3 regions of the Streptosporangium sp. NPDC023963 genome follow, and region 3 is predicted to be linked to each of the others. Evidence: predicted binding sites of a transcription regulator. Region 3 holds the regulator's gene; each other region holds the start of a gene.
The links. The regulator LexA, encoded in region 3, represses DNA repair genes until DNA is damaged. The targets are predictions, from matches to a motif close to TCGAACANNTGTTCGA.
Positions count from the first base shown of each region.

Region 1: ruvC (crossover junction endodeoxyribonuclease RuvC) is a predicted target of LexA. The motif match lies at 2,336-2,351, and genes of this name have one in related genera.
Region 2: AB0F88_RS02455 (SAV_6107 family HEPN domain-containing protein) is a predicted target of LexA. The motif match lies at 2,709-2,724, and genes of this name have one in related genera.

Region 1 is NZ_JBEZZK010000001.1:49,238-53,871, forward strand. Features, by position in the region: gene ruvB (Holliday junction branch migration DNA helicase RuvB) at 1-990, opposite strand, end outside; gene ruvA (Holliday junction branch migration protein RuvA) at 1,102-1,722, opposite strand; gene ruvC (crossover junction endodeoxyribonuclease RuvC) at 1,719-2,303, opposite strand; gene AB0F88_RS00235 (cation:proton antiporter) at 2,431-3,714, opposite strand; gene AB0F88_RS00240 (YebC/PmpR family DNA-binding transcriptional regulator) at 3,788-4,540, opposite strand; gene pdxT (pyridoxal 5'-phosphate synthase glutaminase subunit PdxT) at 4,544-4,634, opposite strand, start outside.
Region 2 is NZ_JBEZZK010000001.1:593,904-598,537, forward strand. Features, by position in the region: gene AB0F88_RS02445 (transcriptional regulator) at 1-378, shown strand, start outside; gene AB0F88_RS02450 (PP2C family protein-serine/threonine phosphatase) at 596-1,729, shown strand; gene AB0F88_RS02455 (SAV_6107 family HEPN domain-containing protein) at 2,012-2,461, opposite strand; gene AB0F88_RS02460 (L,D-transpeptidase family protein) at 2,867-3,670, opposite strand; gene AB0F88_RS02465 (YbaK/EbsC family protein) at 3,790-4,266, shown strand; gene AB0F88_RS02470 (GNAT family N-acetyltransferase) at 4,360-4,634, shown strand, end outside.
Region 3 is NZ_JBEZZK010000003.1:604,582-609,215, forward strand. Features, by position in the region: gene AB0F88_RS13920 (vitamin B12-dependent ribonucleotide reductase) at 1-119, opposite strand, end outside; gene nrdR (transcriptional regulator NrdR) at 204-665, opposite strand; gene AB0F88_RS13930 (LysM peptidoglycan-binding domain-containing protein) at 1,091-1,357, opposite strand; gene lexA (transcriptional repressor LexA) at 2,211-2,921, shown strand; gene leuS (leucine--tRNA ligase) at 3,149-4,634, opposite strand, start outside.

The DNA of each region.
Region 1 (4,634 bases), on a different contig from region 3:
CAGCCCCATGTGGGTCCAGGCCGCGGCGGTCGCCACCCGGCCACGGGGGGTGCGGGCCAGCAGCCCCTGCCGCACCAGGAACGGCTCGGCGACCACTTCGACCGTCTCCGGCTCCTCCCCCACCGCGACCGCCAGCGTCGACAGTCCCACCGGCCCGCCGCCGAACTTGCGCAGCAGCGCCCCGAGCACCGCCCGGTCGAGCCGGTCGAGCCCCTCGGCGTCGACCTCGTAGAGGTTGAGCGCGGCGGAGGCGACATCCCTGGTGACGACGCCCTCGGCGCGCACCTCGGCGAAGTCGCGGACCCGGCGCAGCAGCCGGTTGGCGATGCGGGGGGTGCCCCGGGAGCGGCCGGCGATCTCGCGGGCGGCGTCGCCGGGGAGCGTGACGCCCAGCAGGCGGGAGGAGCGGTGCAGCACCTCCTCCAGCTCGGCGACCGCGTAGAAGTCCATGTGCGCGACGAAACCGAAGCGGTCGCGCAGCGGCGCGGGAAGCATGCCGGCCCGGGTGGTGGCGCCGACCAGGGTGAACGGGGCGATCTCCAGCGGGATCGCGGTCGCCCCCGGCCCCTTGCCCACCACGATGTCGACGCGGAAGTCCTCCATCGCGAGGTAGAGCATCTCCTCGGCGGGCCTGGCCATCCGGTGGATCTCGTCGATGAACAGGACCTCGCCCTCGGAGAGGGTCGACAGGATCGCCGCGAGGTCGCCGGCCCGCTCCAGCGCGGGCCCCGAGGTGATCCGGAGGGGCACGGAGAGCTCGGTCGCGATGATCATGGAGAGAGTCGTCTTGCCCAGCCCTGGTCCGCCGCTCATCAGCACGTGGTCCGGCGGCCGGTTGCGCCGCAGCGCGCTCTGCAGCACCAGCGACAGCTGCTCGCGCACCCGCGTCTGGCCGATGAACTCCTCCAGCCGCTTGGGCCGCAGCGCCGCCTCGATGTATCTCTCGTCGCCCTCGGCGTCCGGCGACACCAGATCACGGTCGGAACCCACGCCGCCCCTCCCCCTCTCGCCGTGCGGCGGAACCGCCGGAGCCCTCCGGGGACCGCGCGGCGGCCCCGCCCACCGTCTCGCCGCACACGTCCCCTACGGCGCGCCCGTCCCTCATCGCACGCTCAGCGCGCGGAGCGCGGCCTTGAGCAGGGCCGCCACCTGCGGGGTGCGGCCCTCGGCCAGCTCGGCGTCGGCCTGCGGCTCGACGACGGCGACCGCCTCGTCGGCGTCCCGCCCCGAGTAGCCCAGACCGACCAGCCCGGAGTGGACCTGGGCGCGCCAGGCGGGCGCGGCGACGCGGCCGTCGAGGGCCGCGTTGACGGCCTCCTCCGGCGTGCCGAGCTTGTTCTTGAGGTCGACGATGATCCGCTGGGCGCCCTTCGGACCCACCCCGGGGACCCTGGTCAGCGCCTTGACGTCGGCGGAGGCCACCGCCACCCGGAGCGCGTTGGGGGTGTGCACGGCCAGCATCGCCAGGGCGACCTTGGGGCCGACCCCGCTCGCCGTCTGCAGCATCTCGAAGATGCCGCGCTCGTCGTCGGTGACGAAGCCGAACAGGGTGAGCGACTCCTCGCGGACCACCAGCGAGGTGGCGAGCCTGGCCTCCTCGCCCGCCCTGAGCGTCGCCAGCGTGCCCGGCGTGCAGTGCACCAGGACTCCCACCCCGCCGACCTCGACGACCGCACCGTCGGCGGCGATCGCGGTCACCTGCCCTCGCACCGAGGCGATCACTTCGCGGTTCCTCTCGGGTGTCCGGCCCTGCCACGGCCTCGGAAGTAGGCGGCGGGGGTGGTGGTGGCGCTCGCCGCCTTCGCGGCGGCCTCGGCCAGCCTGCTCTGGGCCCCGCCCCGCCACACGTGGCAGATCGCGAGGGCGAGCGCGTCGGCGGCGTCGGCGGGCTTGGGCATGGCGTCCAGCCGCAGCAGGCGGGTCACCATCGTGCCGACCTGCTGCTTGTCGGCCGTGCCGCTGCCGGTGATGGCGGCCTTGACCTCGGACGGCGTGTGCAGCGCGACCGGCAGGCCCCTGCGGGACGCGCACAGGATCGCCACGGCGGAGGCCTGCGCGGTGCCCATCACGGTCCTGAGGTTGTGCTGGGCGAAGACCCGCTCCACGGCCACCGCGTCGGGCCGGACCTCGTCGAGCCACCGCTCGATGCCCGCCTCGATCGCCACCAGCCGGGCGCCGATCTCGTCGTCGGCGGGGGTGCGGACGACCCCGACCTTGACCAGGCTCAGCGGCGCGCCGGGGCGCCCCTCGACGGCGCCGAGCCCGCATCGGGTAAGCCCGGGATCGACCCCCATCACCCGCAACTCGGGCAACCGCACCGACACGCCTCCGCTCGCCGAACACCTGTTCGGTGGCAGACTCTACCGCGTGGGAGCGGCCCGCGCACGGCTCTTCCCCGGCCCGCCGCGGGGGCCGCCGGCGGGCCCGGGCTCACAGGTGCTGGGCGGCGGGTTCCGCGTCCTCGTCGTCCTCGTCGCTCTTCCTGTCGCGCAGCCGGTCCAGGCGGTTCATCACCGGCGAGGCCGAGATGCCGTGGATCCCCAGGGAGGCCAGCACGGTGAAGGCGACCACGGCCCAGAGTTCCTCGGCGGGCACGCCGAAGTCGGCCTGACCGAGGGCGTAGGCGAGATAGAACAGCGAGCCGATGCCGCGGATGCCGAAGAACGCCGTCGCGACGCGCTCGCGCGGCCCGGCCCTGCCGCCCAGTTCGGCGAGCCAGCCGGTCAGCGGCCGGATGACCAGCAGCAGCAGGAGGCCGACCGCGGCGCCCTGCCAGGTGAGCGCGGACAGGCCGCCCATCGCGACGAAGCCACCGAGCAGCACGATCAGCCAGGCGGTGAACAGCCGCTCGATCTGCTCTATGAAGCCGTGCAGCACCCCGTTGTAGCCGTGGCTGCGCTCGGCCGCCCTGATGGTGCAGGCGGTCACGAACACCGCGATGAAGCCATAACCGTGCAGCAGCTCGGTGAGGCCGTAGGCCAGGAACGTCGCGGCCAGCGCCACGAAGCCGTCGCGGTGCTCTGCCAGCCGCAGGTCGGACTTCTGGGCGCGGAAGAACAGCCGCCCCAGTCCCTTGCCGATCAGCAGGCCGCACACCACGCCCGCGGCGCACCGGTAGAGCAGGTCCACCAGCGTCCACTCGGCGATCCAGCCGACACCCCCGGCAACGGCCAGCGTGATCGCCGCGTACACCAGAGGGAAGGCCAGGCCGTCGTTGAGGCCCGCCTCGGAGGTGAGGGTGAAGCGGACCTCGTCGTCGGCCTTCTCCGAGTCGACGGGCTCACCGACCTGCACGTCGGAGGCGAGCACCGGGTCGGTCGGCGCGAGCACCGCGCCCAGCAGCAGCGCCGCGGCCAGGGGCCAGCCGAGCAGGCCGTACGCGGCGGCGGCCACGGCGAGGACGGTCAGCGGGAGCGTCCACCCCAGCAGGCGCCAGGTCGAGGACCAGTCGCGCCGCCCGAAGGGCCGGTTGATGGCCAGCCCGGCGCCCATGAGCGAGATCAGCACGCAGATCTCGGTGGCGTGCTCGACCAGCGCCCGGTGGGCCACCGGATCGGGATCGGGCAGCTCCAGCGGCAGGGCGTAGAGGAGGAGACCGCCCAGCAGGCAGGCCAGCGGGAGCGAGAAGGGGCGGCGGTTGAGGAGCCGCGGCAGCGTGGCCGCGAGCAGCGCGGCGACGCCCGCCACGGCAAAAATCAGGTCAGGATTGCCCATTGTCCGCGTGATATGCCCTCGACCACGCGGACAAACCTCGCAGACCACACGAGATCACACCGAGCAGCCCGAGCTACGCGTCGAGCTTCTCCATGACCTCGTCGGAGACGTCGAAGTTGGCCCAGACGTTCTGCACGTCGTCGCTGTCCTCGAGGGCGTCGATCAGCCTGAAGACCTTGCGCGCGCCGTCCTCGTCGAGCGGGACGTTCATCGTCGGCATGAAGCCGGACTCGGCCGAGTCGTAGTCGATGCCGGCCTCCTGCAGGGCCTTGCGGACCGGGACGAGGTCGGTGGCCTCGGAGACGACCTCGAACTGGTCGCCCAGGTCGTTGACCTCCTCGGCGCCCGCGTCGAGGACCGCGACCAGCACGTCGTCCTCGGCCAGCTCACCCTTGGGGACGAGCACGACGCCCTTGCGGTTGAACATGTAGGACACCGAGCCGGGGTCGGCCAGCGAGCCGCCGTTGCGGGTCAGCGCGACGCGGACCTCGGAGGCGGCGCGGTTGCGGTTGTCGGTGAGGCACTCGATCAGCACCGCGACGCCGCCGGGGGCGTACCCCTCGTACATGATGGTCTGCCAGTCGGCGCCGCCGGCCTCCAGGCCGCCGCCGCGCTTACGGGCACGCTCGATGTTGTCGATCGGGACCGAGCTCTTGCGCGCCTTGGTGATGGCGTCGTACAGCGTCGGGTTGCCGTCCGGATCGGGTCCGCCGGTCCGGGCCGCGACCTCGATGTTCTTGATGAGCTTGGCGAACAGCTTGCCGCGCTTGGAGTCGAGCGCGGCCTTCTTGTGCTTCGTCGTCGCCCATTTGGAGTGGCCGGACATCGCCTAGAGCTCCCTCACCATCTCAGCGAAATATGAATGCACACCGACATCCCCGGTAAGTTCCGGGTGGAAGGACGTGGCGAGCAGCGGTCCT
Region 2 (4,634 bases), on a different contig from region 3:
GTCGGCTCCTACGAGCGTGGCGACCGTGCCGTCACCGTGCAGAAGCTTGCCGAACTGGCTGATTTCTACGGAGTGCCGGTCTCGGAGTTGCTGCCGGGAGGGGCCGCTCCGAGCCCCCTGGGCCCGACACCGAAGCTTGTGATCGACCTTGAGCGTCTCGCCCAGCTCCCCAAGGAGAAGGCGGGCGCGCTCGCCCGTTACGCGGCCACCATCCAGAGCCAGCGTGGCGACTACAACGGCAAGGTGCTGTCCATCCGCCAGGAGGACCTCCGCTCCCTCGCCGTGATCTACGACAAGTCCCCCAGCGAACTCACCGAGGAGCTCATCAGCTGGGGTGTCCTGGACCCGGAGGCGCGCCGAGCCGTCGAGTCCTTCTGACGACCCCTGACCGGTCGTGGGTGCGCCGGAACCGGCGTGCCCACCCCGCAGAGATTCCTGCTCTCAGCAGAACGTGCCCTTCGTCCCGCCCCGGGCTGACCGCCACTGTGGTAGGAAAAGGCAAACATGCGTTTAGCGAGATGTGGTGGACATGGCCTCGGGAGATGATCGGCTCGATCACTCTCGATCAAGCCGGAAAAACCGTCTCCGCGCCGTCATGACGTCGCTGGGGTCGACCAAGACGCGTGCGTTCCTGCGGCTGCTGACCTCGATAGGCACCACCAAGACCCAGGACACCCTGAAACTCCTGCCGTTCGTCGTCATGGCCGTGGTGGCCCTGATCGACTTCGGCTCGGGCCCCACGTCCGGCCTCCTGCCGCTGCTCGCCCTCGGCCCGGCCTTCGCCAGCGTGGCGTGCGGCCTGGCCCGCACCACGGTGGTCGGCGTCGTCGCCCTGGTGCTGTGCTTCGCGCTCGGCGCCTACAACGACATCCTCTGGATGCCCCGCACCGACATCACCCTCCTCGCCATCCTCGGCGTCACCATGGCCAGCGTGCTGGCCAGCGCCGGGCGGCTGCGCCACGAACACCAGCTCGCCGACGTGCGCTCGGTGGCCGAGGCCGCCCAGCGGGTGCTGCTGCGCCCGGTGCCCCGCCGCGCGGGACCGGGCATCGGCGTGGCCGTCTCGTACACCTCCGCCACGGCGGAGGCCAGGATCGGCGGCGACCTGTACGAGGTCGTCACCACCCCGCACGGGGTGCGGATCATCGTGGGGGACGTCCAGGGCAAGGGCCTGGAGGCCGTGGAGACGGCCGCCGTGGTGCTCGGGGCCTTCCGGGAGGCGGCCCACGACGAGAGGACGCTCCAGGGCGTCGTGGCGCGTCTGGAGAACGCCCTGACCCGCGAGCTGTCCGGCGAGCAGTTCGTGACCGCCGTGCTGGCCGAGATCAGCGGCGGTTCCACCATCACCGTCATCAACTGCGGCCATCCGGCGCCCATGGTGCTCGACGCCGAGGGCGGGATCTGGTTCGCCGACCCGCCGGACGAGGCGCTCCCGCTGGGCATGAGCGCCCTCAAGGCCAGCGAGCCGCAGCCGCACCACATCCCGTTCGAGCCGGGCGACCAGGTGCTCTTCTACACCGACGGGGTCATCGAGGCGCGCGACGGGGTCGGCGAGTTCTACCCCCTGCTGGAGCGGGCGCACCTGCTGGACGGCGACGACCCCCAGGGCTCGCTGGACGCCCTCCGCGCCGACCTGCTCGACCACGTGGGCAGGCCGCTGAGCGACGACGCCGCCATGCTCCTGCTACGTCACCGCGCCGCCCGCCAGAACTCCACGACGGCGGCGTGAGAACGGACGGAGCGAGGACGGCCCGGGGGCGGCCCGGGGGCGGCCCGGGACGGGCGGCGCCACGGGACGAGCGGCACGACAGGCGAGCGGCACGACGGACAGGCAGCACGACAGGCGAGCGGCACGACGGGACGGGGGCACGAAAAACGTCCCCGTACGTCCTCGTGCCGTCCGGGGGGACCGGCGGGCACGGAGACGTACGGGGACGGCGCCGGTGAGCCCGGGCGGCGACCCCTGGTGGGAGGCCGCTCCGGCTCCAACCGGCTAGGGGGATCCGGTGCTCTAACCGGCCAGGGGGACCCGGCCGGGGAGCATGGGCTGGCTCGGCACGCCGAGCAGCTTCTCCACGGCGGTGACGAAACGCTCCGCCTCGGAGATGAGCTCCTCGGCGTCCCGCGAGGACACCGTGCGGGTCAGGCCCGCCTCGGCGGCGGCCCGCTTGGCCGCGCTCGTCTCGAAGTAGGGTGCCCACTCGGCCAGGCGGGGCTCGGCCTCGGGCAGCATCTCCCAGGCGCTGCGCAGCCTGCGCCTCCTGCGGCCCTCCATGGGACGGGGACGGGCCGCCAGGACGGCAGCGGCCGCCCTGAGCGCGGCGAGATGGGCCGCGACGTAACGCGCGGCGGAAGTCCGGGCGGCGGCGGCCTCTTCGAGGCAGTCGCGCGCGTCTGAAAGGTGTGCCCGCACCGTGGGGGACAACCGGGGCCCACCGGAATCGCCGAGCCGAGGGGTCATAGTGCTTCAGCCTCCTTGGTCGCGAGCGGCTCCGGCGTTTTCGCCGGCGGTATCACACTCGCAGACCCCACCGACAAATCCACCGGACGGCCGGACGAGGAGCTTCCCCTCTCCCCGCCCGTCCTGACCTGGCCCGATCGTCTCCGCCGACGACGTGGACCGGATCGGCCGCCCTTGGACACGAGCCGCGAGCCCCGTGTCATCACATCGAACATAAATTCGATCACTAACACTGTCAAGTAAAACGGCGAACAAAAGTTCGATCTTCGGGTGTGTGAGGGCACCTGCGGACCCGGGAGATCGGTGCGCGCGGGCACGCGAAAGGGCCCCGGGAGATCACCATCTCCCGGGGCCCCGGTTCACGACCGGCGGGGTCACGCCCGCCGGACCGCCCGTTCCGCCGCCCTACCGGACGAACCTGCCCCGGACGTGCACCGGCACTCCCGTACCGAGCAGGCCGGGAAGGACCTCCGCCACGTGCATCGGCAGCCGTACGCAGCCGTGGGAGGCGGGCGCCAGCGGCACCGACAGCGCGCCGTGGAAGGCGATGCCCCCGTTGAAGAAGATCGGGTTGTAGAGCTGGCCCAGGTAGGACTTGTGCCAGCCGTCCCTGCGCCAGGTGGTCTTGTAGTCGCCCGTCGGCGTGCGGGCGTCGCCGCAGAACCGCTGGGCCCTGCCCTCCCAGGTGGCCGTCTCGCAGTAGGCGATCCCGCTGCCGGAGGAGATGTGGCTGACCAGTTTCGCCACACCGCCGACGTAGAGGACCATCACCTGCTTGGCGAGGTTGACCTCCACCCGGGTCGGCTTCCCGCTGGGCACGAGCACCTTCGGCGCCCGCGGGGCCTCCAGGGCGGCCCAGGTCCTGCGCGCCACGGTGCTGGTCGGCGTGACGCCGTTGACCTTCTGGAAGGCCCAGACCGCCGCCAGGGTCGCCCCGCCGTAGCGGCCGTCGATCCTGCCCGGGGCGTAGCCGAGCTCGGCCAGCCGGGTCTGGAGCACCTTCACCGTGGCGCCCTTCGCGCCGAGCTTGAGCGTCTTGCCCGGCGCGACGAACGGGCTCGCCCCCGTCGCCGCCACGGCCGAGACCGCCGGGGAAGCCGAGGTCTGGGCCGCGGCGGCGCCCGCGAAAAGGGTGACGCCCGCGGAAGAGAGGAGCACGGCCCCCGCCGTCATCAGCGCGGCCACTCCCTGCCGCTGTCCAACCCCCACTTTCAATCAACTCCTCATATCACTATGGATCAGGTCAAGGGACCATAGCGCACGGGTTCCCCGTGCAGGCCGCCGGTTATAAAGCGGCAATCAACGGTCAATCTGTTTAGAGTGGCCGCGTGCCAGAAAAGTTGCATCCGAACATCGAGAAGGTCGCCGCCGTCCTGCGCGAGCACGGCGTCCCCGGCGAGATCGTCGTCTTCGCGGAGGCCACCCCGACCGCCGCCACCGCGGCCGCGCAGCTCGGCTGCGAGGTCGGCGCCATCGCCAACAGCCTGATATTCGACGCCGACGGCGAGCCGCTCCTGGTGCTGACCAGCGGAGCCCACCGGGTCGACACCGACCTGATCGCCAGGACGGCGGGCGCGGCGAAGGTGCGGCGTGCCGACCCCGCCTTCGTGCGGGCGGCCACCGGTCAGGTCATCGGCGGCGTCGCCCCGATCGGCCACCCCGCGCCGGTCAGGACCCTGGTCGACACCTGGCTCGGCAAGCACGAGGTCGTCTGGGCCGCCGCCGGCCATCCGCACACCGTTTTCCCGACCTCCTTCGAGGAGCTCGTCCGCATCACCGGCGGGGTCCCCGTCGAGGTCGAATGACGACCTTCCACGGCGCCTGAGGCCGCACCCACCAGGCGCGCACCCGCGTCTCGTGCCGACCCGCGCCACGTCCGCACTGCTAGGGTGCGACGCGTGATCGGACTGCGACGGATCGGACCCGACGAGTTCAGGCTCCGGCTGGACGCGGTCCTCCACGTCTACACCGAGGCGATGAACCCGCCCGCCGACCAGATCGCCGGCCGCAGGCTCATCATGGGAAACCACGCCACCCATCCCGCCTTCACCTGCCTGTTCGCCGAGCTGGCCGACGGCACACCGGTGGGCATCGCCTACGGCTTCCACGGGGTTCCCGGCCAGTGGTGGCACGACGTGGTCAGGCGGGCCCTCGTGGAGAAACACGGCGAGGG
Region 3 (4,634 bases):
CGCTCCCAGGTCAGCTCGTCATAGGGATGCACGCCTGGCGTGGTGAAGATGCGCTTCATCTTCAGGCCCTTGCGCGGCCTCTTGCCCCCACGTGTCACCGCGCCGACAGTCTCCGTCATGACTTCCCCCTCCTGGGGCTCCGTAGAACCCTCGAATCGGACCACACCAACGCGCCGCCTCACCCCCGGCGCCCGGGGTCTGCATCAGTCCTGCTCGGTGGAGCGCTCCGCCCGGAGCCGCTCGATCTCCGCCTCGAAGTCGGCCAGGGTCTCGAACCCCCGGTAGACGGAGGCGAACCGCAGGTACGCCACCTCGTCCAGCTCGCGGAGCGGGCCCAGGATGGCCAGCCCGACCTCGTGGGCCGCGATCTCGGCACACCCGGTGGCCCGGATGCTCTCCTCGACCCGCTGGCCCAGCTGCGCCAGGGAGTCCTCGCTGACTGACCGTCCCTGGCACGCCCGCCGGACTCCGGCGATCACCTTGTCCCTGAAGAACGGTTCCGTCACACCGCTGCGCTTGCTCACCATGAGCAGGACGGTCTCCTGCGTGGTGAACCTGCGCCCGCATTCGGAGCACGTGCGCCTGCGGCGGATGGCCCCACCGTCCTCGGTGGCCCGGCTGTCGATGACTCGCGTGTCCAGATGGCGACAGAACGGACAATGCACGTGTGTCGCCTCCCTGACTACCGAAGCGGCCGACCCATTTCACCTACCCACCACGCGCACGCACAGACGCTCGCGCACACACCTTCGAATAGTCGAGGTGCGGTAATGGAAACACAATCTGTGGTGAAGGGTTGCGATGCAGCCACTAGATGTTGTGGTCCAACCGTAGAAGTGCGCGACCATGAACGCAAGTTGAAACGACCTTGCCGGACGAAGTCGCTGATCAGCCGTCACATCGCGGCGTGTCGCCATGCGGGCGAGACCCCTCCCGTCCCGGGCATCCCTTCCCTCACACGCGCCCCGGGCGACCTGTCAGGCGAGGACACCCCGCACATCCTCTCCCGGCCCGCCACCGCCCTCCCGGACCCCTCCCCCGCGTACGCCGCCGCTCCTCCCCCGCCTCAGGGGACAGGCCCTCCCGGGCCTCAGCGGACGAGGCCCTCGGGGAGGTAGAGCCGGGTCCCCGGCCGGACCGAGGAGCCGGACAGCCCGTTGAGGTCCATGACACGACGGACCGTCGAGCCGGTGTCGGCCTCCTCCGTCAACGCGTCCGCGATCTCCCACAGCGTGTCGCCCGCGTGCACCGTGATCCGGGGAAGGTCCTCGAGGTCCGGCCGCCCGCCCGCCGAGGCCATGTCGATGCGCCCGCCGATCCAGAGCGCCCCCAGGGTGAGGAGCGCGAGCACCGCCACCGCCACGATCCTTCCACGCCTGGTGAGCCGGAGTGGCCGCCGGACGGGCGCCGGACGGGCGACCCCGGGACGGCGGGCCCGCGCCGCGGACGCCGCCGCCGGGCCCGGCGCCCTTCCCGGCCCGGACCCTCCCTCGAGTCCCCGCTCCGGCTCGCGGCCGGGCCTCCACCCCGGCTCGCGGCCGGGTCGTCGTCTCCGCTCACGCCCGGACGGCCGCCCGGGCTCGCGACCGGGCCCCTGCCCGGATTCGCGCCCGGCCAGCCGCTCGGACCCCTGCCCGGACCTCCGCCCAGCCCCCTGCCCGGACCTCCGTCCCGGCTCGCGACCGGCCGCCTGCCCGGATTCGCGCCCGGACACCCGCTCGGCCCTCTGCTCTGCCCCCTGCCCGGACCACTGCCCCGACCCACGGCCGGTACGCGGTCCCGGCGGTGATCCCGGCAGCACCGGCCCCCATACGGATCCCGGCCCGGGCCCCGCCTCGGACCTCCGCGCGGACTCCGACCCCGACCCCGACCCCGACCCCGGCTCCGGCTCCGGTCGCGGGGGCGGCACGAGCCGCAGGCGCGGCGCCTCCGGTGATCGCCGCGCCGCCCGGGATGCCGACGCGGTCCTGGATCGCGGTGTCGTCGTGGTCGGTTTCATGGTGACCCCCATCCCCTCGACCTGGCCGAACACATGTCGAAGAAAGATCGGCGAATCGAACACGATGTCGATCGAACTCCCGTACGATGTTGTACACCACGGCGTCGCCGATTTCGAGGACATTCGAACAATTGTTTGAATATGATCTTCAGCCGAGGTATGGTCGCTGTGCGCGACGCGTTAAATACAGACCGGGAGGCGAGGAGTTCGTATGAGCCAGCACAACGAGAACGGTTCGGCCGCCAGCGACCTGGCGGTGCGAAGGCGTGACTCCCTTGGCCTCACCCCTAGGCAGCGGAAGATCCTTGAGGTGATCCGCGATTCCGTGCAGCAGCGCGGCTACCCGCCGTCCATGCGGGAGATCGGTGAGGCGGTGCAGCTCACCAGCACCTCCAGCGTGTCGCACCAGCTGACGGCGTTGCAGCGCAAGGGCTACCTGCGGCGTGATCCGCACCGCCCCCGCGCCCTGGAGGTCCGCCTTCCCGGCGAGCCCGTGCTGTGGGTGGATCCCGACTCCGGCGAGGACGAGGCCCCGGTCAGCCGCCCGACCGCCGCCTACGTTCCCCTGGTCGGCCGGATCGCCGCCGGTGGTCCCATCCTCGCCGAGGAGAGCATCGAGGACGTCTTCGCCCTGCCCAAGCAGCTTGTCGGCGAGGGCACCCTCTTCCTCCTCCAGGTGACCGGTGACTCGATGATCGAGGCCGCCATCGCCAACGGTGACTGGGTGGTCGTACGCCAGCAGCCGGTCGCCGACAACGGCGACGTGGTCGCGGCGATGATCGACGGCGAGGCCACGGTCAAGACCTTCAAGCGTAGAGACGGCCATGTCTGGCTGGTCCCGCACAACCCCAACTACGACCCGATCCCGGGTGACGAGGCCACCGTGCTCGGCAAGGTCGTCGCGGTCCTCCGCAAGCTCTGACACGAGCGTTCCGGGCGAGCTCCGGACCGTTCTTGCTCCGCGCCCGCTGAGCCCGCCGAGCTCCTCTCCTCGCTGGGCTCTTCTCCGCACCCGCTGAGCGAGGTTCGAAACACGCCGTTCCGACGCGAGTTCCACACCACGCGCCGCAGGACGCGCGACACGCCGGATGGGTGGTGTCCCGACATCGGGACACCACCCATCCGGCGTTTTCAGGGCTTCCCCGCCGCCTACGGGACGATGTTGACCAGCTTGGGCGCGCGGACGATCACCTTTCGCGGCGCCCCGGACAGGAAGGACCGGACCTTCTCCGACTCCAGGGCCAGCGCCTCCAGGTCCGCCTCGGAGATCTCCGGGGAGACCTCCAGCCGGTCTCGCACCTTGCCCGCGACCTGGACGACACAGGTGACCGACTCCTGGACCAGCAGCGCCGGGTCGGCGACCGGCCAGCCCGCGGTGGCTACCGAGGCGGAGTGTCCCAGCCGCTCCCAGCCCTCCTCCGCCGCGTACGGCGCGACCAGGGACAGCATGACCGCCAGGGTCTCGGCGGCCTCCCTGACCGCCGGGTCGGCGGCGCCGGGCCCGGAGTCGATGGCCTTGCGGGCCGCGCTCGTCAGCTCCATCATGCGGGCCACCGCGACGTTGAAGCGGTGGGAGTCGACCAGCCTGGTGACCTCGTCGATGGTGTGGTGGACGACCTTGCGCAGGTTCAGGTCTCCGGCGGTGACATCCACCCCGGGTGCCGAGGCCGCGCCGGCCTCGGCCATCACCCGGAACGCGCGGGCCAGGAACTTCTGCGACGCCGCCGGGGAGACGTCGGCCCAGTCGATGTCCTCCTCGGGCGGTCCGGCGAAGACGACGGTCAGCCTGACCGCGTCGACACCGTAGGCGTCGATCTGCCGGCCCAGGTCGACGCCGTTGCCCAGCGACTTGGACATCGCCTTGCCCTGGTTGATGACCTGCCCCTGGTTCAGCAGGCGGGTGAAGGGCTCGACAAAGTCGATCATCCCCATGTCGTGCAGGACCTTGGTGAAGAACCTGGCGTACAGCAGGTGCAGCACGGCGTGCTCGACGCCGCCGATGTACTGGTCGATCGGACCCCACCTGCGGACGCGCTCGACGTCGAACGGGCCGTCCTCGTACGCCGGGTCGACGTAGCGCAGGAAGTACCACGAGGAGTCGACGAAGGTGTCCATCGTGTCGGTGTCGCGCTTGGCCGGGCCGCCGCACTTGGGACAGGAGACGTTCACCCAGTCCTCGGCCGAGGCCAGCGGGGAGACGCCCTTGGGCGCCAGGGCCTCGCCGCGCATGTCGGGCAGGGTGACGGGCAGCTGGTCGTCGGGGACGGGGACCTCGCCGCAGTCGGCGCAGTGGATGATCGGGATCGGGCAGCCCCAGAAGCGCTGGCGCGACAGCAGCCAGTCGCGCAGCCGGAAGTTGACCGTGAACCGTCCGGTGCCCCGCTCGCTCAGCACCTCGATGATCTTCCGGATCGCCTCGGTCTTGGCCAGGCCGTCCAGCGGGCCGGAGTTGACCATCGCGCCGTCACCGGAGGTGGCGACGCCGGTCTCGCCCGGATCGGCCAGGCCGGTGTGCACGACCACCCGTACCGGCAGGTCGAAGGCGCGGGCGAAGTCCAGGTCGCGCTGGTCGTGCGCGGGCACGGCCATGATGGCGCCGTGGCCGTAGTCGGACAGCACGTAGTCGGCCGCCCAG